2 regions of the Pollutimonas rozaliensis genome follow, and region 2 is predicted to be linked to the other one. Evidence: riboswitches for the same ligand, from Rfam matches in the RefSeq annotation. Region 2 holds a riboswitch; the other holds the start of a gene.

Region 1 (10,978 bases), on a different contig from region 2:
GCCAGGTTGCGATACAGCATGGCGGTGGGACGCATCATGGTTTCGCCCAGCGACAGCACGGGAAACTCCAGGGGGAATCCGCCCGCGTCCAGCACGCCGCGCCGCACATGTTCGGCCAGCTCGCGGAAATGCGAATTGCATGGGGTCAGTTCGGACCAGGTATTGCAGATGCCGATGACGGGGCGGCCATCGAACTGGTCTTGAGGAATGCCGCTGTTCTTTAACCACGAGCGGTAATAAAAGCCCATTTTGTCCTGGCGGTCGAACCAGGCCTGGCTGCGTAGTTTCTTGCGATTGGTCGTCATGTGCTTAATTCTTATGGAATGGAGTACGGGTGTTTTATGCGCTGGCGGTATTGGTTTGGAGGCTGCCCGACATGCGGACGCACAGATCGAAGGCTTGCTGCAATCCTTCGATATTGGCGATGCCCTTGCCGGCGATGTCGAAGGCGCTGCCGCTGGCCGAGGTCACCACCGGCACGGGCAGGCCGCCATGCAGGGTCACGCCATGGTCGAAGCCGATCAGCTTCATGGCGATCTGGCCCTGGTCGTGGTACATGGACACGATGGCATCGAAGTCGCCGCGGCGCGCGGCAATGAAGATGGTGTCCGGCGAATAGGGGCCGCGCGCGTCCATGCCCATGGATTGCGCCTTCTTCACGGCCGGCTCGATGATTTCGATTTCCTCCATGCCGATGGAGCCGCCGTCGCCGGCATGCGGATTCAGGCCCGAGACGGCGATGCGCGGCTTTGCGATTCCGGACTGGCGCAGTGCCGCGTCGATGATCTTTACCGCGTCGCAAATGCCTTCCTGAGTGATCAGGTCGGCCACTTCCCGTATGGGCACGTGGGAAGTCACCCGGGATGTCCACAAGTGCCCGGTTATGTTGAATTCGCAGACGAAGCCCGGCACCTGCAGGCTTTTCTGGATGTGGCGCAGCTCGTCTTCTTCGGTCAGGCCGCCCAGGCGCAGCGAGTGCTTGTTCAGCGGCGCGAAAATGATGCCGTCGCATAAGCCGCGCTTGACCGCTTCCAGGGCGGTTTCCAGCGCCTGGAAAGAAGCGCGGCCCGCTTCCAGCGTGCATTCGCCCAAAGGAGGCGATTTGCCATCCAGCCAGTTTTCCTCCAGCACGGTCACGCGGCCCGGCTCGTAGCGTATGTCGTCCAGGCTCTTGATGGCCAGGGTGGGCAGTTCGATTCCCGTCAGACGTTGCGCGTCGGCCAGCACGACAGGGTCGGCGATCAACAGCAGGTTGGCGGCGTTGCGGTTTTGCTCGCGCCCCAGCAGTTTGACAGCCATTTCGGGGCCGACACCGGCGGGGTCGCCCAGCAGGACTGCAAGGCGGGGACGCTTCGTATTCATAGTGATTCCTTTGGATTGATAACAATAGGCAAGGCCGCGGACGACCTTGCCGGGGGGCTTAGTCGGCCTTGATGCCGGATGCCTTCAGCAATTTGCCGTAGCGTTCGTATTCGCTTTTGTTCATGGCGGCGAACTCTTCGGCCGTCATGAGGTCGATTTCGCCGCCCAAGCCCTTGATGCGGGCTTCGACGTCGGGCAGCCTCAGGCTGGCATTCAATTCCTTGTTGAGACGGGCAATGATGTCGGACGAGGTCCCGCCGGTGGTCAGCAAGCCGTACCAGGTGGTGACGTCGGCGCCGGTGATGCCTTGCTCGGCCAGGGTCGGAACGTCGGGCAGGGCGGAGGCGCGCTTGGGCGAGGTGACCGCCAGCGGGCGCAGCTTGCCCGCCTTGATCTGGGCCATCGCCGACGAGGTGGAGTCGAACATCATGTCGGTTTGGCCGGCGATAAGGTCGACGTGTGCTTGCGAACTGCCCTTGTAGGGGACGTGTATGGATTTCGTGCCGGTGGCCAGGCTGAAGGCTTCGGCGCCCACATGCTGCGTGCTGCCGACGCCCGACGAGGCATACTTGAAGGTGCCCGGCTTGGCCTTCATGTCGGCCAGCAGGTCTTTCACATTGGTGTACTTGGAGGAGCTGGGCACGACCAGTACATTGGGCATGATGGCGACCAGGCCCACGGGTGCCAGATTGGTCAGTGGATCGTAGGTCAGCTTGAGCATATGTGGCGCGATGGCCTGCCCGGTGTTGGTGGCGACCAGCAGGGTCAGTCCGTTGGGTTCGGCGCGCGCGGTCATGGCGGCCGCGATGGTGTTGGAGGCGCCGGGGCGGTTTTCCACCACAACGGTTTGCTTCAGGCCGGTGGTGAACTTATCGGCCAGCGTGCGAGCCAGGATATCGGTGCCGCCGCCTGGGGATGCACCGACCATGATGTGCACCGGTTGGCTGGGATAGGTCTGGGCGGCCCCGGCGCCCGGAAAGGCGAAGCAAGCCAGTGCCAGCGCACAGGGCAGGGCGCGGCGTAAAAAGAAAGGGTATTTCATGGATTGTCTCCTGTATTTATCGGTTTTGTCAGTTCCGCCGCCACAGCGGAACCCGGGTACAGCTTAAGGGGTATGTTCATTCCATTCCAATAGAATATAGTCAGCTATCCATATACTTTTGTGTATGATTCAAGAATGACCGATTCCGCCGCCTACCCCTCTTTGCTGTTGCGCCTGCGCACACGCCAATTGGCCTTGCTAAGCCTCCTGGACGCCGAGCGCAATCTGGGCCGCGCGGCGGCCGCGCTGCATATCAGCCAGCCGGCGGCCAGCAAATTGCTGCAGCAGGCCGAAGATACGTTCGGCGTGGCCTTGTTCGAGCGGCATGCGCGCGGCATGACGCCGACCCCGCATGGCGAAATACTTATCCGTTATGCGCGCCGCATGCTGACCGACTTCGGCTTCGTGCGCGAGGAAATGGTGGCGTTAAGCTCGGGCTTGCGCGGCACCTTGCGTGTCGGCAGCGTGCCGGGGGCGGTGCCTGAATTGCTGGCCCCCACGCTTAGCGCCTACAAGCAGCTTCATCCGCGTGTGGCGGTTTCCGTCATTGTCGACACCAGCAATGTCATGATCCGGCAATTGGCGCGGGGCGAGGTCGACCTGGTGCTGGGCCGCCAGACGGACGTGCAGGGCGAGGGCGACTATGTCAGTGTGCCGCTGCTGGAAGAAGCCCTGGTGGTGGTGGCGCGGGCGCAGCATCCGCTGGCCCAGCGGGCCAGCGTGACGCTTGCCGACCTGGTCGGCATGCCATGGATACTTCAACCCCCCGGCTCGCCCCAGCGCAGCCGCTTCGATGCCATCCTGCACGAGAAAGGGGTGCGGACCCGCCTGAACATTACTGAATCGGCTTCAACCCTGGTCACTACGGCGATGCTGGAGATTTCCGACATGGTGGCCATTATGCCGGCTTCACTGGCCGAGCATTATGGGCGGCAGGGTGTTTTGCGCGTGCTGCCCGTCGACCTGTCGGTGCGCCTGCCCCCCATCTATCTGATCACCCGGCATGATCACAGCCTTTCGCCGGCAGCCGCCCGTTTCGTGGCGCAGCTGCGCAGCGATGCCGGATCGCCCGCCTAAGCCTTAACCGGCGTTCACATACGCCGTTTTCACGATGGTATAGAACTCCTTGGCGTAGCTGCCTTGTTCGCGCGGGCCGTGGCTTGAGCCTTTGCGGCCGCCGAAGGGAACATGGTAGTCGACGCCCGCCGTGGGCACGTTGACCATGACCATGCCGGCCTGGGCGTGGCGCTTGAAGTGCTGTACGGATTTAAGCGAGGTGGAGCAGATGCCCGCCGCCAGGCCGAACTCCGTATCGTTGGCCAGCTTCAGCGCCTCGTCGTAATCCTTGACCTTGATGACTGTGGCGAAAGGGCCGAAGATTTCTTCGCGGTTGATGCGCATGCCGTTATGGGTGTTGACGGCCAGGGCGGGTTGCAGGAAATGGCCCTTGGTGCCTTGTTCCACCAGTTCGCCGCCATGCACGGTGGCGCCTTCCGATCGGGCGATGTCGATGTAGTCCAGATCCTGCTTCAACTGCTTGTCGTCCACCACGGGGCCGATGTGCGTTTCGGCGTCCAGCGGATTGCCCACGCGCAATTGCTTCATGCGCGCCAGCATGGCTTCGACGAAGCGATCGTGTATGCCTTCGGTCACGATCAGGCGGGACGAAGCGGTGCAGCGCTGGCCGGTAGAAAAGAAAGCGCCGTTGATGCAGGCTTCGACGGCGGTCGGCAGGTCGGCGTCGTCCAGCACCACCATCGGGTTCTTGCCGCCCATTTCCAATTGCACTTTTTTCCCTGTTGCCATGCATTTCTGGGCGATGGAGCGGCCGGTGCCGACGGAGCCGGTAAAGCTGATGGCGTCCACATCCGGCGAATTGACCAGTGCTTCGCCGACCACCGATCCGCGGCCCATGACCAGGTTCAGCACGCCGGCGGGCAGGCCCGCGTCGGCCAGAATCTTGACCAGTTCCCAGGTGCAGGCGGGAACCAGGTCGGCGGGCTTGATGACGACGCAGTTGCCGAAGGCCAGGGCGGGAGCTATCTTCCAGGCGGGAATGGCAATGGGAAAATTCCACGGGGTGATCAGGCCGACGACGCCGACGGGCTCGCGCGTGATTTCGACCGTCAGGCCGGGCCGCACCGAGGGCACCAGTTCGCCTGTCTGGCGCAAGGCTTCGCCGGCGAAGAATTTGAATATCTGGCCCGCGCGTCCGGCTTCGCCTATGGCTTCGGCCAGCGTCTTGCCTTCTTCGCGCGCCAGCAGCTTGCCCAGCTCTTCCTTGCGGGCCAGGATTGCGCTGCCGGCCCGATCCAGGATGTCGAAGCGCTGCTGCGGTGTCGACAAGCCCCAAGCGGGAGCTGCCTTGCGCGCGGCGGTGATGGCGGCCTGGGTGTCCTGTTCGCTGGCCTGGGCGAATTCGCCGATGACGTCGGACAAGTCCGCGGGATTGATGTTGCGCGTGGTCTTGCCGCTATCGACCCATTGTCCGTTGATGTAGTTGGCGTAAGTTGACATATCGATTCCTGAAAAGTGATTCGGGTTAAGCGTTCAGAGAACGGTGGCGCGGCATGTCAGCGCTTTTCGTTCCCGGCGTTTTTTACATGGACTGCTCCAGCATCCGCACGTAGTCTTCTTCCGATGCTTCGCGCGGGTTGGTCTTGTGGCTGTGGTCGGCCAGTGCGCCCTGGACGATTCTTGGAAACAGATCGCGCGTGACGCCCAGCTGCTGCAGCCCGCTCGGCAGGCCCAGGTGCTGCGTCATCGCGGCAAGTTCGGTGCCGATGCTTCGCGGATCCGGCAGCGCCATGGCCTGCGCGATGCGCTCGAGCTTTCTTTCCTTCCGCATCGAATCGGACGGACTGTTGAATTCGATGACGGCCGGCAGGAAGATGGCATTCAGCGTGCCGTGATGCAGCTTGGGGTTGATGCCGCCCAGCGAATGGCTAAGGCTGTGGACGCAGCCCAGTCCTTTCTGGAATGCCATGGCGCCCTGCATGGAGGCGCTCATCATATTCAAGCGGGCGTCGCGGTCTCCGGGGTTTTGAGTGGCGAGTTCTATATGCGTCCAGCCCCGCATCAGGCCGTCCAGGGCGATGCCGTCGGCCGGCGGGTTGAAGGCGGGCGACATAAAGGTTTCCAGGCAATGCGCGATGGCGTCCATGCCGGTTGCCGCCGTCAATATAGGCGGCAGGCCCATTGTCAGGTCGGGATCGCAGATGGCCGACTTCGGAATCAGGTGCGGAGAAATGATGCCGACCTTGCGTCCATCGTCCAGGATCAGGATCGCGCCCCGGCCCACTTCGCTGCCTGTGCCGGCCGTGGTCGGGATGGCGATGATGGGCGCCGTGGCCGAACTGACCCGCGCGGCTCCGCCTTCGATGAGGGCAAAGCTCTTCAGCGAGCCCGTGTGGGTGGCGCAGACGGCCGTGCCTTTGGCCAGGTCGATGGACGAACCGCCGCCTATCGCAATGATGCCGTCATGCCGTCCGTCGCGGTACATGTCGGCGGCGGCGCGCACGGCCTGTTCGTTGGGATTGGGCGGCGTCTGGTCGAATATTCCGACTTTGGAGCGGTCGGCCAGCTTGTCCACCACCCGGTCGCACAGGCCGGCGGCCCGCACGCCGGTGTCGGTCACGATCAAAGGATGGCGTATGCCAAGACGGTCGCATTCCTGCTGCAGCAGGTCTATGGCGCCGAACCCGAACTGGACCGGGGTTATGTAGTTTATAAGGCTCATCTGTCTCTTCCTTCCCTGAAGTTGCCGCCCTGCGGCGCCTATTCCGGTTTTGATGGGGAAAAGCGCGGCGGCGATCCTTGGGACTTTAAGAAATAATGCCTACCCTGCATAATGACAGCTTCTGATATGGCCATAACGATTCCTTATACCCATGCTGCCGCCGCTGAACTCGATCATTTCCAGGCTGCGCCTGAAGCATTTCCGCTTGCTGGTGGCATTGGACGATTGCGGCTCTTTGGTCAAGGCCGCCGAGCAGGTCGCGCTTAGCCAGCCGGGCGCCACGAAGGCGCTGCAGGAAATCGAGTCGGCATTGGGCGCCGAGCTTTTCAGCCGCACGAACCGGGGGCTGGAACCCACGGACCTGGGCTACTGCGTCATACGCTATGCGCGCCTGATCACCACCGACATGATCCACCTGCGCGAGGAGATGGTCGGCATTCTGCAAGGCTATGGGGGCCGGCTATCCATAGGCGTGATCATGGGCGCCGTGCCTTTGCTGACCGATATGCTGTCGCCTTGGCTGGAGCAAAGGCCGGGCCTGTCGGTTCAGATCGTGGAGGACACCAGCGCCAGGCTGCTGCGCCTCCTGGACGATGGCAGGCTGGATGTCGCCATATGCCGGACCAGCATCAGCGAACACCCCGATCTTTACGAAGCGGTGAACATACGGGAAGAGCAGTTGGCCATCGTAGCCAATATCAATCACCCATTGGCTGAGGCCAGGAATTTGCAGTTGTCGGACCTGGCCGCATGCCGCTGGGTGGTCTATTCCGCCAACATGCCCATGCGGCTGCTGCTGGAGCGCGAGTTCCACGAAGCGGGCTTGCTGTTTCCACTGAATCTGTTTGAAACGACGTCGGCCTTTACCACGCTGTCCATGCTGCAGCGCAACCCTTCTATGGTGGCGCTGCTGTCGGTCGACGTGGCCCAGTTTTGCACGCGTTTCGGCATGACCCGGATCTTGCCGCTGCGCTTGCAGTCGCGCAGCGAACCGTACTATTTGATCACCCGCCGCGACCGGACCTTGTCCCCGAACGCGGCATTGTTCGTGCGCGAGGTGCTGGCCGATACCGCAAGCCCGCATGGCGATGGTATGATCCCGATCGTCGATTCAAGAAGCGTGTAGAAGAGACCGGCCGCATACGCCGGCGCCGACGGAGCAACCGCCCCGGAAACTCTCAGGCAAACAGGACTGCAGGCTTACAGACAATCTGGAGAGCGGCCTTCAATGGCCCACCGAAGGGGAACCATGCGCGGCCGGCCTACGCCTGCGGCGCCGGGTGAAACTCTCAGGTACCAAGACAGATGGGGCGTCGCCGTCATAAGGCGGCGGCCAACCGCTATCTTGGAGCTCCTATGCCTCACATTGCCATCATTGGCGCCGGCATCACCGGCGTCACCTCTGCCTATGCCCTTCGCAAGCTGGGTCATGACGTTACCGTTATCGATCGCCAGCGCTATTGCGCCATGGAAACCTCGTACGCCAACGGCGGCCAGTTGTCCGCCAGCAATGCCGAGGTCTGGAACAACACCGCAACGCTGGTCAAGGGCATGCGCTGGATGCTTACGCGCGATGCTCCCTTGCTGGTGAACCCATCGCCCAATTGGCATAAATACTCATGGATGGCGCAGTTCGTGCGCAACGTTGCCAACTACCGCAAGAACACGGTGGCGACCACGCGCCTGGCCATCGAAGCCCGGCGGCACTTGTACCAAATGGCCCAGGACGAAGGCATCGAATTCGACCTGGAGAAGCGCGGCATCCTGCACGTGTATCACGACCGTAAAAGCTTCGAGGCGGGAAGGCGGGTCAATGCGCTGTTGAAGCAGGGCGGTCTGGAGCGCCACGAAGTCACTGCCGACGAGGCGCGTGGCATCGAGCCCGCCTTGCGGAGCGATTGCTATGGCGGCTTCTACACGCCGTCCGACGCCACGGGCGACATCCATAAATTCACGCGGGGCCTGGCGGAGGCCTGCCAGCGCATGGGTGTGGCGTTCCAAATGGAAACCGAGGTACAGGCCATACAATCGGCCGGCTCGGCGCATCGGCTTTCGCTCAAGGGGGCCGGCGAACAGCGCTGCCTGGAGGCGGACGCCGTTGTGGTCTGCGCCGGCTCGGCCAGCCGGCGCTTTGGCGCGATGCTGGGCGACAGGGTCAACGTATATCCGGTCAAGGGCTATTCCATTACGGTCAATCTGGACGACGAGGCCAGTGCCGGCGCTGCGCCGTGGGTCAGCCTGCTGGACGAGGAGGCCAAGATCGTAACCAGCCGCCTGGGCCGCGATCGTTTCCGCGTTGCCGGCACGGCCGAATTCAACGGCTTCAACCAGGATATCCGCGCCGACCGCATCCAGCCGCTGACCGCCTGGGTAAGGCGCAATTTCCCCGGCGTGGATACGTCGCGCGTGGTGCCGTGGACGGGCCTGCGGCCCATGATGCCCGACATGATGCCCCGCGTTCGCGCTGGGAAGCGGCCGGGTGTGTTCTACAACACCGGGCATGGCCACCTGGGCTGGACGCTATCGGCCGCGACGGCGCGGATGCTGGCGGCAAAGGTGGAGCAGGCGTTGGCGTAGCGGCCGGCGGGAAGCTTTTTTACGACGCAAATTCTTGCCTGTCGTTACCGCATTGAAAAACTCCTGACGTTATTGTGATTCTTGCATGTCCGCTTGCCGGGCATGCGGTTTGCTGGCGTTGCCTTAAGGTATTCGGCTACCTTGCCGGCGTTTGCCTTCGGATTCAATAATCGTTTTATCCAGGAAATTATTGCGGTCTATACAGGGTTATAAGTGACGAACAAGCACCCCAAAATTGCAGTGGTCATTCCCAGCTACAAGGTGCGCAATCACATCCTGGGCGTCGTGACGGGATTGGGCCCGGCAATCTGCAAAATCTATGTCGTGGATGACGCTTGCCCGGAAAACAGCGGCGAGTTCGTGGAAAGCAGCTGTAACGACGAGCGATTGACTGTTATCAGGCTGCGGAAAAATCAAGGGGTGGGCGGCGCGGTCATGGCCGGCTATCGCGCGGCGATCGCGGACGGCATGGACATTATCGTAAAGGTCGATGGCGATGGACAAATGGATCCCGCCCTTATTCCCGATTTTGTCGCGCCCATATTGGCCGGGGAAGCCGACTATGTCAAAGGCAACCGCTTCTTCTACCTGGATCAGGTCCGTGCCATGCCCCGCGTGCGCCTGTTCGGCAATTCCGTCCTTTCGTTCATGACGAAGTTATCGTCGGGGTACTGGGACATACTGGATCCGACGAATGGTTATACGGCCATACATTCGGCCGTCGCGCGCCACCTGCCGTTCGACAAGATCAGCCGCCGCTATTTCTTTGAAACCGATATGCTGTTTCGCTTGAATACCCTACGGGCCGTGGTGGTGGATGTTCCCATGGAGGCCCGGTACGGCGACGAAGTCAGCAATCTGAGGATCCACAAGGTCATCGGCGAATTCCTGTACAAGCATTTCAGGAACTTCTTCAAAAGAATCTTCTACAACTATTATTTGCGCGATATGTCGCTGGCATCGATCGAGCTTCCCATTGGGTTGGCGCTATTTGCATTCGGGGTCGGGTTCGGGGGATATCAATGGCTGCTGTCGATAACCAGGGGGCTTTCCTCGTCGGCGGGTACGGTAATGCTGTCAGCCTTGCCGGTCATCATCGGCCTGCAATTCATCCTGGCCTTCCTGGGGCACGATATAAGCTCAGTGCCGAAACGTCCGTTCCATCGCCTAAAGCGCAGGCTCAATGCAAGCAAAAATGAAATGGAGCTTAAATATGGTAAATGAGGACAAGGCCTGGATCGAATACCGGGAACGGTTTGCGCAGGTGTATGACGAGTCCAACTACGCCAGCCCTCTGCAGTCATTCGTGATGCGCGCCAGCCATAAGCTTACCGAAAAGCCTTTCGGGCCGCGGGATCACTTCCAGCGTGTGATCGAAATCGGCGCCGGAACGGGCGAACACCTGCCTTTCGTCCGCCATGGCTTCGATGAATACGTCTTGACGGACCTGGATGCGAAAACATTGGAAGTGGCCGAAAGGAAGCTGGGCGGCCTTCATATGGGCAAGCTGCGCTTCGAGACGCAGGCGGCGGGGGGGCTGGGCTATCCGGACAATTCATTCGACAGATTGGTGGCCACGCACGTTCTGGAACATATCTACCAGCCGCATCTTGTCTTGAAGGAATGGACCAGGGTGCTGAAGCCGGGCGGTGTGCTTTCCATACTGATTCCCACCGATCCAGGCATGGCCTGGCGCCTGGGCAGGCATGTCGGACCGCGCAAGAACGCACTGGCCCAGGGCATCGCCTATGACTATGTCATGGCGCGCGAACACGTTAATTCCTGCAATAACCTGATCGCCATCCTGCGGCATTATTTTCAACCCTTGAAAGAGGCTTGGTGGCCGTTTCCCTTGGCCTCGATCGACCTGAACCTGTTCTTCGCCTTTCATGCGAAGGTGGCCAAACAGGACAGCGCGGAATGATCACCTACCTGGCTGCCTTGCTTTGCGTGCTGGGCCTGGCCGTGGGTCAGGTTTTGTTCAAGGTCAGCGCTACGGCATTGGCTGAAGCCGGCACCTTTCTTGCCCCCAGAGTCGCCGGCGCCTTGCTGGCCGCCATGGTCCTGTACGGCATCACGTCCGTGGGCTGGGTGTGGGTACTGCAACGAATAGAACTGGGACGAGTGTATCCATTGATGGCCCTGGCATTCGTGCTGGTGCCGGTGGCCAGCCATTTCGTTTTCGGCGAACGCTTCCAGGCCCAGTATTTCATAGGCGTGGCGCTGATCATGGCGGGGATCATTCTGGCGGTAAGGGC
Region 2 (10,978 bases):
CGAGATCTCCGGCTGGTACGGCGTGTAGGCCGTGTACCAGGCCGGGTTCTCAAGGATGTTGCGCAGGATGACATTGGGCACATGGGTGCCGTAATACCCTTGCCCGATATAGTTGCGGAACACCTGATTCCGTCCGGCGATTTCCTTCAGCTCGGCAAGCGCATCGGCCTCGCTGCGCGAAGCCGGCAGGTTCAGGGCGCCGCGCTTCAAGATGCTGGGCGGCACGACTTCCTGGATAAGGCTGTGCAGGTCGGGAACACCGATAGCAGCCAGCATCTTGGCCTGGTCGGCCTGGCCCGGGCCGATATGCCGGGGAATGAAATCGGAATGAGGGTCTAGTTCACGCAACATAAATCAACCTAAACAGAACAGGTTCGCAGCAAAGGCATTAAAAAATCAGCCGGCGTTGACAAGGGCTTCGTAGCCGGCGCCGTCCAGCAAGCCGTCGGCATCCGCGGCATTGACGGGCTTGATCTTGAAGATCCAGGTATCGAAGGCGGCTTCGTTGATCAGGTTGGGCTGATCGTTGAGATCTTCGTTGAAGGCGACGATTTCGCCGTCCACCGGCGCGTAGATGTCGGAAGCGGCCTTGACCGATTCCACCACGCCGGCGGTCTCGCCCGCCTTCAGGCTGGCGCCTGGATTGACATCGCCCACGAAGACCAGGTCGCCCAATTGATCTTGCGCGGTGTCGGTAATGCCCACCAGCAGCAGGTCGCCTTCGGCTTTTACCCACTCGTGCGAGGACGTGTATTTGCGGTCGCTAGGAAGATTCATGATTTACCCCGTATTGATAAAAATGGATGTTCTTGTTCAGGAAGTGAATTAGGCAATGATTTTGCCGTTGCGCACGAACGGCATTTTTACAGCTTCGGCCGGCAACCATTTGCCGCGAATTTCCACCTGCAGGGCATCGCCCGGCTGAACGCCGAGCGGAACGCGCGCCATGCCGATGGATACGCCCATGGTCGGCGACATGGAGCCGCTGGTCAATTCGCCTTCGCCCTGTTCCGCGCGGACCTTCATGTGGCCGCGCATCACGCCGCGTTCCAGCAGCTTGACCCCTATCAGCCCGCGATCGACCACCGCCGATTCCAGCGCATCGCGCCCGATGAAACGGCGGTCGGCATCTTTAAGCGACACGGTCCAGGCCAGGCCGGACACCAGCGGGTTGACCTGCTCGTCCATTTCCTGGCCGTACAGGTTCATGCCCGCTTCCAGCCTTAGCGTGTCGCGCGCCCCCAGGCCGCAGGGCCGCACGCCTTTGCCGGCCAGGTCGCGCCAGAATGCTTCCACCTGCGCGGCGGGCAGGACGACCTCGAAGCCGTCCTCGCCGGTATAGCCCGTGCGCGCCACCAGCGTGTCGTCGGCGACCATAGCGCCGGTAAACGGGGTAAGGTCTTGCGTTGCAGGCTTCCAGTCGGGACGCACAGACCACAGCTTTTCACGCGCGTTGGGTCCTTGCACAGCCACCATGGCCAGGTCGCGGCGCGGCGTAATGCTGACATCGAAATTTTCGGAGCTTGCAACTTGCTGCATCCAGGCCACGTCCTTGTCGGCGGTGCCGGCATTGACCACCACCCGCCATGCATCGACGCTGAAGAAATAAACGATAAGGTCATCGATGACGCCGCCTTCGGCGTTCAACATGCAGGAATACAAGGCCTTGCCCGGAACCGTCAGCTTGGCCGCGTCATTGGCCAGCAGGCGCCGCAGGTAGGCCAAGGCGTCGTTGCCGTTCACATCGACATTCAACATGTGGGATACGTCGAACATCCCGGCATCCTGGCGCACCGCATGGTGCTCTTCAAGCTGGGATCCATAGGACACGGGCATGTCCCAGCCCCCGAAATCGACCATTTTGGCACCGGACTCGAGGTGGATGGAATGCAGCGGGGTATGCTTTAAGACTGAAGACATGGGGACTCCGGAAGACGGGAAACGAACGACGTAAGCCAACGAAGTGCTGGCCGGCACCGCCCTTCTGTCCTTTTGCCTGAGAGTTGACCCACAATGGCGGGCGTTCACCTTCGGCGCTCGAAGCCCTGCCCATGGGGCGGAACGAGTCTCTCCAGAATGCTGCCTTGCCTGGCGATCAGCCAAACAAACCACGAGCGGTACGGGGTGCCTGAGCGATTCTGGGCGAATTGCGCCTTCGGCGGTCGAAAAATCGACACTCTCCCACTCTGTGTAAGTGACAGCAGTCGCAAAGAATAACTCGAAAGCGTGCAGAACGCCAAATGAAATAAAACGCCGGCCTAGGCGGCGCTCAATGCCCGCCCGCAAGCGGCGCCCGACGCCCAGGCCCACTGGAAGTTATAGCCGCCCAGCCAGCCCGTCACATCCAGCGCCTCGCCAATGAAATACAGGCCGGGCGCATTGCGGGCTTCCATGGTTTTCTGATTGATTCCACGGGTATCGACCCCGCCGCGCATCACCTCGGCCTTCTTGTAGCCGGCCGTTCCGCTGGGGACCAGCGTCCAATGGTGGATGTTCGCGGCCAGCTCCCGCAAGGTCTTGTCGGGAACATCGGCCAGGCGCTGCGTGCCGATATCCATGCCGCCCGCCGTAGCGGCGTTGGCCAGCCATTGTTCCGCCAGGCGCTTGGGCCACAGGCCCGCCAGAACAGTGGCCAATTGCTGCCGGTTGCCCGATTTAGCGTCCAGCAGGCTTTGCTCCAGGTTCTGGCCCGGCGCCAAGTCGACGCGGATGGGTTCGCCGGGATTCCAGTAGCTGGACACCTGCAACACCGCCGGACCGGACAGACCGCGATGGGTAAACAGCAGGTCTTCCAAAAACACGGTATTGCGCTTGCCCTTGCCGGAGCGGCGTGCCGGCGTACCGGCGGGCCGGCCATCTTCCGCCTGGGCCTGGATTTCCACCTCCAGGGCGACGCCGCTGAGCGATCCGAACGGCTCCCAAGCCTGGGCATCGAAAACCAGCGGCACCAGCGCCGGCCGGGGTTCGACCACTTTCAGGCCGAACTGCCGGGCGATGCCCAGCGCGAAATCGGTCGCGCCCAATTGCGGAATCGCCATCCCGCCTGTGGCCAGTACAAGCTGGCGGGCCGCAACGGCGCCCTGGCTGGTTTGCAAAAGATAGCCATCCTCGTGCCGCGCCACGCCCTGGACCGCGCAGGGCATGCGCCATGCTACGCGCCCAAGATCGCACTCGCGCTTGAGCATGGCGATGATCTCTTCGCTGGAGTTGTCGCAGAACAACTGGCCGCGATGCTTCTCGTGCCAGGCGATGCCGTGCTTTTCCACCAGGTCGATGAAATCGCGCGGCGTGTAGGCCGCCAACGCCGATCGGCAGAAGTCGGGATTCTGGGACAGGAAATTGGCGGGCCCCGTACCGATATTGGTGAAGTTGCAGCGCCCCCCGCCCGAAATGCGGATCTTCTCGGCCAGACGCGCCGCGTGTTCGATCAGCACCACGCGCAACCCGCGCTGGCCCGCGACGGCGGCGGCCATCATGCCGGCCGCGCCGGCGCCGATGACCGCCACATCAAAACCGCCGAATGCCAAGCTCAACTCTCTTTGATGCAGTCGACGTAATACCTGTCCATGCCGTCGGGCCCCATGTCCTGGGCCAGGCCGTGGACATAGGTTTCGAAGCCCGGGAACTTGGCATTGAACTCGCGGGCGAACTGCAGATAATGGACGATGCGCTTGTTGAAGCGCTCGCCCGGAATCAGCAGCGGAATACCGGGCGGATAAGGGGTAAGCAGCACACCGGTCACGCGGCCTTCCAGGTCGTCGATGCTGACGCGCTCGGCTTCCCGGTGCGCCATCTTGGCGTAAGCGTCCGAGGGCTTCATGGCCGGAATCATGTCGCTAAGGTAGACCTCGGTCGTCAGGCGCGCCAAGTCGTACTTGCGATAGGCTTCGTGGATCTGCTGGCACAAGTCGCGCAGGCCCATCTTCTCGTAGCGGCGATGCTCTTTGCAGAAGTCCGGCAAGATGCGCCACATGGGCTGGTTGCGGTCGTAGTCGTCCTTGAACTGCTGCAAGGCGGTCAACAGCGTATTCCAGCGGCCCTTGGTAATGCCTATGGTGAACAGGATGAAGAAGGAATACAGGCCGGTCTTCTCGATGACCACACCGTGCTCGGCCAGGTATTTGGACACCAGGGCGGCCGGAATGCCGGTCTCGGCGAAGGTGCCCGAGATATCCAGGCCCGGCGTGACCACCGTGGCCTTGATGGGGTCCAGCATGTTGAAGCCTTCGGCCAGGTCGCCGAAGCCGTGCCATTCGTCGCCGGATTCAAGCAGCCAGTCGTCCCGGTTGCCGATGCCGTCGGACACCAGGCGGTTGGGGCCCCATACCTTGAACCACCAGTCGTTCTTGCCGAACTCGGATTCCACCTTGCGCATCGCGCGACGGAAATCCAGCGCCTCTGCAATGCTTTCCTCGACCAGCGCGGTGCCCCCGGGGGGCTCCATCATGGCCGCCGCCACATCGCAGGACGCAATAATGGCGTACTGCGGCGAGGTCGACGTGTGCATCAGGTAGGCTTCGTTGAAGACGTTGCGGTCCAGCTTGCGGGTCTCCGAATCCTGCACCGTGATCTGCGAGGCCTGCGACAGGCCGGCCAGCAGCTTGTGCGTGGAGTGCGTGGCAAACACCATGGCGTCCTGGCTGCGCGGCCGGTTCTCGCCGATGGCGTGCATGTCTTTATAGAATTCGTGGAAGGCGGCATGCGGCAGCCAGGCTTCGTCGAAATGCAGCGTATCGATTTCGGAGCCCAGCTTTTCCTTGATCATCTCGACGTTGTAGATGACGCCGTCGTAGGTGCTTTGCGTAAGCGTAAGAATGCGCGGACGCTTGTCCTTGGCATTGCGCGCGAACGGGTTGGCTTCGATCTTCTTGCGTATGTTGTCCGGCTCGAATTCTTCCAGAGGAATGGGGCCGATGATGCCCAGGTGGTTGCGCGTGGGACGCAGGAACACCGGAATGGCGCCCGTCATGGTGATGGCGTGCAGAATGGATTTATGGCAGTTGCGGTCGACCACCACCACGTCGTCCGACGCCACGTTGGCATGCCACACGATCTTGTTCGAGGTGGACGTGCCATTGGTCACGAAGAAGCAGTGATCGGCATGGAAGATGCGCGCGGCATTCAGTTCCGATTCGGCGACGGGGCCGGTGTGGTCCAGCAACTGGCCCAGTTCGTCGACCGCGTTGCACACGTCGGCGCGCAGCATGTTTTCACCGAAGAACTGGTGGAACATCTGGCCCACCGGGCTTTTCAGGAAAGCCACGCCGCCCGAATGCCCGGGGCAGTGCCAGGAATACGAGCCATCGGACGCATACTTGACCAGCTCGCGGAAGAACGGCGGCGCCAGGCCGTCCAGGTAGGCGCGCGCCTCGCGGATGATGTGCCGCGCAACGAACTCCGGCGTATCCTCGAACATATGGATGAAGCCGTGCAGCTCGCGCAATATGTCGTTGGGAATATGCTGCGAGGTGCGCGTTTCGCCGTAAAGATAAATGGGGATTTCTTCGTTGCGGAAACGCAGCTCGCCGATGAAGGAGCGCAGGTTCTTGATGGCGTTGGCCACGTCCTCGGGCGAATCGACGTCGAATTCCTCATCGTCGATCGACAAAATAAACGCGCTGGCGCGGCTTTGCTGCTGTGCGAACGAGCTCAGGTCGCCGTAGCTGGTCACGCCCAGCACTTCGACGCCTTCGGCCTCTATGGCCGAGGCCAGGGCGCGAATACCAAAGCCCGAGGCATTCTCCGAGCGGTAGTCTTCATCGATGATGACGATGGGGAAACGAAATTTCATTCAATGGCTCCAGCTAGGTACGAGGCAGGGTCACGCCCTGCTGTCCCTGATATTTACCGCCGCGGTCGCGATAGGATGTCTCGCAGACTTCGTCGCTTTCGAAGAACAGCATTTGCGCGCAGCCTTCGCCCGCATAGATCTTCGCCGGCAAGGGCGTGGTGTTGGAAAACTCCAGCGTGACGTGGCCTTCCCATTCGGGCTCCAGCGGCGTCACGTTGACGATGATGCCGCAACGGGCATAGGTGCTCTTGCCCAGGCAGACCGTGAGAACGCTGCGGGGAATGCGGAAATACTCCACCGTGCGGGCCAGCGCGAAGGAGTTCGGCGGAATGATGCACACGTCGCCGGTAAAGTCGACAAAGGACTTTTCATCGAAAGCCTTGGGGTCGACGATGGTCGAATTGATATTGGTGAATATCTTGAATTCATTGGCGCAGCGCACATCGTAGCCGTAGCTGCTGGTGCCGTAGCTGACGATGCGATTGCCATTGACCGAACGGACCTGGCCCGGCTCGAACGGCTCTATCATTCCAGTGCCGGCCGACTGCCGGATCCAACGGTCGTTTTTTATGCTCATAGCCCTAACCTTATTACGTTGGCGCGTATTTTATCCCCTGTGCGCCCAAGAAGCGCGAATGGGGCAAAACAAATTCAATCCCTGGAAAACCAGCGGTAAACCAGCGCCAGCCCGTTGACCGTGCCGGCTGTCACCTCGGCCGTCAAGCCGCGTGCCAGGCGGTAGCTGGCCCTGCCCACCGTGCCCGTGTCCGACAACGCCTGCTGGATGCTCAGGGTAATGCCGCTGGATAGCTTCTTGCTGACCGTGATGAACTTGCGTTCAATGTCGCTGGTCCCGCTGTCCAGGCCGCTGACCACGCTTTCCGCCGGAAGGATGCTGCCCGCCGCGCCCAGATCGCCTGACCGTATGCTGACCTCGTCCACCCCGAACTTGCGGTAGAAAGGCTCGCCGCTGCCCAGGAACGAGGTGCCCACCGAAAACAGCAGGGCCACGTCGCCGCCCGAGTCGTTGGGGCCATGGCCCAGCAGCAGCCAGGAAAGCTTCTCGATCTCGCTGACCGCCGGATACGACACCAGGTCGATGCGCGGCCGCTTGGCCGTGCCGGCCACCCGCACACCCGCTTCGACAGCAAGTCCCGTGCGCAGCGCCTCGATGTCCAGCACGGGGCTGGCGATATCGCCCTGGAAGGTGATGGCGCCCCGGCGCAATTGCAGGCGCTGGCCATAGGCCTCGATGGCCCCGCCGCGCGTGCGCAGCGCCCCCATGGCGGTCAGCTTGCCGTCCGCCATCATCACATGCAGCTTGCCCACCAGGCCGGAGTTCACGCCATAGCCGGTCAGGTAGAAGCGGGGCCCCAGGTCCAGCTCAAGGTCCATGGACACGTCGGTCGGGGCGCTGACTTCCTTTTGCGTCTCGCCGGGCCGCAGGACGACCACATCGCCGTCCACCGTGGGGATGCCGCCCAGCATGTCAAGGTCGAACCAGCCTGCATCGGCGGTCACCGCCCCCTTGATCGCGATGCGCGGCAAGGCCGCGTCCAGCGCCAGCTTGCCGCTGACCATGGCGTAGCGGTCGGAGCGCTGCAGCAGCGGATAGCGATACAGGTCTATATTTACCAGTCCCCGCGACTCGAACAGATTCCAATCGCCGCTGAGCGTCAGGCTGCCGCCTTTCGCGTCGGGATTCGTGCTGACCCATTCCGCCGTGCGCCATTCCTTGGGCGTCACCCGCAAGATAGCCGGAAACGCCAGTTTGTCCAGAATCAGGCGGTCGCCCTGCAAGCGGGCGGAAAGCGTGCCATCGAGCAGGCGTATGCCGTCATCGACGCGTACAACCCGGATCTTGCTGCCCGTAATGGTGCCGCCCGTATCCCAGCTACCGTCAGGCTTGCTTTGCAGCTGCACCCTGGCCTGCACCGCGCCGCCCAGTTCCATGGCGTCGCCCAACAGCAGGCTGGTCCACCCCAGATCGTCGATATCGGCATCGACCTTGACCGCCTTGACGTCTTTCGGATTGAGGAACAAGCCGCCGCCCGGACTGGCATGCAGCAGGGTCGACGCGCTGGCCGATACCCGGCCCATTTCCCGCGTCACGATCCGGGCCTCGGCGCTGAGCCGGCTTACGGCGTTTCCGGCCTTCCTGGCGACCAGGTCCACGGCCAACTCCTGCAAGCCCAGCGGGAAGGCCGGCTCGGCCGGCACCATAAGGTCGCCCGATACGCGCGCAATATGCGCCTGGCCCTCCAGCGCCCCGGAAAAAGCCAGCTTCCAGTCCAGCGCCAGCACGATCTCGGTCAGGTCGCTGCCTTGATCGGACTTGATCTTGACCCCGCCCCGCTGCTCTTCATCACGAAAGGCCGGATCCAGTTTCTTGCGCAAATCGGCAATCAGGCGCGGCGAAACCGGCAGGCGGGCGATCGCGCCTTGCGTCTCCCAGCGCCCGGCACCGCCGCGCGATGCCTTGTGATCCAGGGTGAACACGCGTCGGGAGGACAACAGGAAATCGATGCGGGTATCGCCCACCTGCCATTGCCAGGCCGGCGCGGTCGCCGAAGGCAAAAAAGCGATACGCGCCGGCGCGGCGGCCTTCACGCCCAGGCCCGCATGCTCCGCGTCCAGGGTTTTCACAATGCCGCGCCAGCCCTCCAGCGCGTCTTGCTCCGACGGCCCCGGCCCCCAGCCGCCCTCCAGCACCGCATGCGCCTTGGCAGGCGCGCTGCCCACCTCTTGCGCCTTGCTGCCGGCCGGCGTGTACTGCACGGTCAAATCAGCCTTGTGGCTGGCCAGGACGCCTGACACTTCTCCCCGCAACTGGGCGCCTCCCGGAAGGTCGGGCCAGAATGCCGCCAACTGGGGCGCCGCCAGGTCCAGCTTCAGCCGGCTGTCCGCCGTCCCCAGCGAGCCGTCCGCCCTCAGGCGATTCCGGCCCAGCCGCAAATCCATGTCCACCGCCGCCAGTTGCAGGCCTTTCCAGACCGGCTCGTCCATGACGGCCTCGGCGGCCGCTTCCGCCTGGGCTTCGGGCCGGGCGCCTGGTCCGGTTGCGGATTCCGGTTTCTCGACGGCTACGGGGCCCGGCTTCGCCTCGTTGACGATACGGGCGCTCAAGCGGCCCGACAGCGCTTCCTTGTTCCATCTTGTTCCATCGGCAAAATCAATGGCGATTTCCACCGACCGGACCTGATCGCGGTCGTGCAACTGCACATCGAAATTGGCGGCCATGTTGACCACGGCGGGAGGAATGGCGGTGCCCACCAAGCGGCCGATATCCAGTTGTTCTGTCTTCAACGTTCCTTGCAGGCGATCCTGCACCACCGTGTCCACCACTTCGGATGTCCAATCCAGCCGGCTTTCAAGCAGGGAGCCGTCCGCCAGATGCAAGGCGGCTGTTGCGTCCTTCAAGGGAAATGCGGCACGCGGCGCAAGATTCGCATCGACATCGATGCTCATGCCCTGGCCGGCGCCATTGACTGCCAGCTTCAGGGCGTCCAGCGTGCCGGCCAGCGTGGTCTCGATGTCGAGCGTGCAATCGGAAGCGGCTTCCAAGCCTGCTGTTTCATTCTTATTCTTGTCATCCTGTGTTTTCAGGTTCTTGGCGCCGGCGTCCGCGTTCTTGGCAGCCTGATTCCCGCCCTTCTTGTTACCCGCATCCTGTCTTGCGGGCAGCGTCGAAACATAGCGGCTCGCACACAAAGGCGAGTCATTCCCGCGACCGACAACTCTCGTCGTCAATTGTGCCTGCATGGGCCAAGGATCCTGCAATGCCTGCAGCCTCACTTCGCCGCTGAGCTCGGCCCGCAGCATCTCGTGTTCGACATCCAGGCGCTGCAGCACCAATTGACCGCCATTCTCATCCAGCGCAAGCGCCGTGGACAATGGGCCCACCCGCAGCGGCACAGGCTTCCCATCCTGCGAGACATGCAGTTCGCCCACGGCAAAGCGATCGACGGCCACGCGCACCGGCAAGGCCGGCATGCGGAAAGGTTCTGAAGACGGCGGCGCATCCGGGTCGGAAAGCAGGTCCAGATCGACGCTGCCGGCCGACAGCTCGGCGACATGCAGGCGTCGGTCCCATAGCTCGCGCCACTGGACCTGCAAGCGGAAATCGCCAAGCTTCAGCGCGACAGTCTTTGGCACGGTCATCGAAAAATCGTCCACCTGCAAGCCGGTCCAAAGCGTTCCCGAAATACCGCGCGCCTGGCCGTCGAACTGCTCGGCAGCGGTGATCAATGCCCAGCGCGTACCCGGCTGCGTCGCCGCCACCCAATAGAGAAAGCCGCAAACCGCCACGATCAGCAGCACAAGCGGCGGCACCAACCACAGAAAAAGACGGCGCAACACAGTCATCAAAACGCAATACCCAGGGAAAAGTGCAGGCGCAGGCGCTTGTCGCGTTGACCATAGGCCAGATCCACAAAGAACGGCCCCGCCGGCGTGCGAAACGCCATGCCCACGCCATAACCCAGCGACATCTTCATTTGACCGAAAGAAGCCGCCGCATCGCCCGCATCCACAAAGAAATTCATGCCCAACTGCTCGGTGAAATAATGCGTGTATTCAACGCTGCCCACGACCAGCGCCGGCGCCCCGATAACGGCGTCGCCGCGATGCAGGCCTATGCTTTGATAGCGATAGCCGCGTATAGAGCGGGCGCCCCCCGTGCGATAGCCGAAATCCTGCGGCAGGCGATCCGTTTTGGACCAGACCTTGCCCACCTCGCCCCGCACAGTCAGCACATCGCGCCGCCCCACCGGCCACCATTGCTGCACGCGCAGGCTGGACCGGTAGAAGCGCTCGCCCTTGTCCAGCGTAACGCCGGCGCCCAAGCCGAAATCGATCAGATTGCCCTCGCGCGGATCGTACTTCTTGTCCACGTCGCGGCGCAGCCATTGCCAGGTGCCCACCAAGGTCGGAACCTCGAAACCCGGCGCGCCGCTGATGCGGGTCTTGTCGTAGGCGGCGATCAAGCCCCATTGCGTTTCGTATTCGACGCGGCTGTCGCCCGCCGCCTTGCGTTCCTGGCGCCGCTTCCAGCCCAGGCCGGCGCGCGTGTTGTCCAGGCCCTCGATATCGGAATGCTCGTACAGCACACCCACGCTGTCCTTGTAGCCACTGGCCGTAGGCGGCAAATGCACATCGAAGAAAGCGCGCTGGCGGTCCTTGTCGATG

What was found. Region 2 has a riboswitch for glycine ahead of gcvT (glycine cleavage system aminomethyltransferase GcvT). Riboswitches for the same ligand answer to the same signal wherever they lie in the genome.
Region 1: linked by a shared signal. The riboswitch ahead of V0R37_RS17635 (D-amino acid dehydrogenase) and the one ahead of gcvT (glycine cleavage system aminomethyltransferase GcvT) in region 2 are both predicted to bind glycine.

Annotation. Positions count from the first base shown of each region.
Region 1 covers NZ_JAZHOB010000009.1:178,093-189,070, reverse strand. The annotation lists gene V0R37_RS17670 (IlvD/Edd family dehydratase) at 1-305, opposite strand, end outside; gene V0R37_RS17665 (4-hydroxythreonine-4-phosphate dehydrogenase PdxA) at 340-1,362, opposite strand; gene V0R37_RS17660 (Bug family tripartite tricarboxylate transporter substrate binding protein) at 1,421-2,404, opposite strand; gene V0R37_RS17655 (LysR substrate-binding domain-containing protein) at 2,540-3,481, shown strand; gene V0R37_RS17650 (aldehyde dehydrogenase family protein) at 3,485-4,921, opposite strand; gene V0R37_RS17645 (iron-containing alcohol dehydrogenase) at 5,004-6,143, opposite strand; gene V0R37_RS17640 (LysR family transcriptional regulator) at 6,295-7,269, shown strand; glycine riboswitch at 7,257-7,348, shown strand; gene V0R37_RS17635 (D-amino acid dehydrogenase) at 7,500-8,720, shown strand; gene V0R37_RS17630 (glycosyltransferase family 2 protein) at 8,934-9,944, shown strand; gene V0R37_RS17625 (class I SAM-dependent methyltransferase) at 9,934-10,644, shown strand; gene V0R37_RS17620 (DMT family transporter) at 10,641-10,978, shown strand, end outside.
Region 2 covers NZ_JAZHOB010000001.1:643,443-654,420, forward strand. The annotation lists gene gcvP (aminomethyl-transferring glycine dehydrogenase) at 1-351, opposite strand, end outside; gene gcvH (glycine cleavage system protein GcvH) at 397-777, opposite strand; gene gcvT (glycine cleavage system aminomethyltransferase GcvT) at 826-1,920, opposite strand; glycine riboswitch at 1,975-2,085, opposite strand; glycine riboswitch at 2,106-2,194, opposite strand; gene V0R37_RS03035 (BaiN/RdsA family NAD(P)/FAD-dependent oxidoreductase) at 2,259-3,548, opposite strand; gene V0R37_RS03040 (Orn/Lys/Arg family decarboxylase) at 3,530-5,791, opposite strand; gene dcd (dCTP deaminase) at 5,805-6,368, opposite strand; gene V0R37_RS03050 (translocation/assembly module TamB domain-containing protein) at 6,443-10,156, opposite strand; gene V0R37_RS03055 (autotransporter assembly complex protein TamA) at 10,156-10,978, opposite strand, start outside.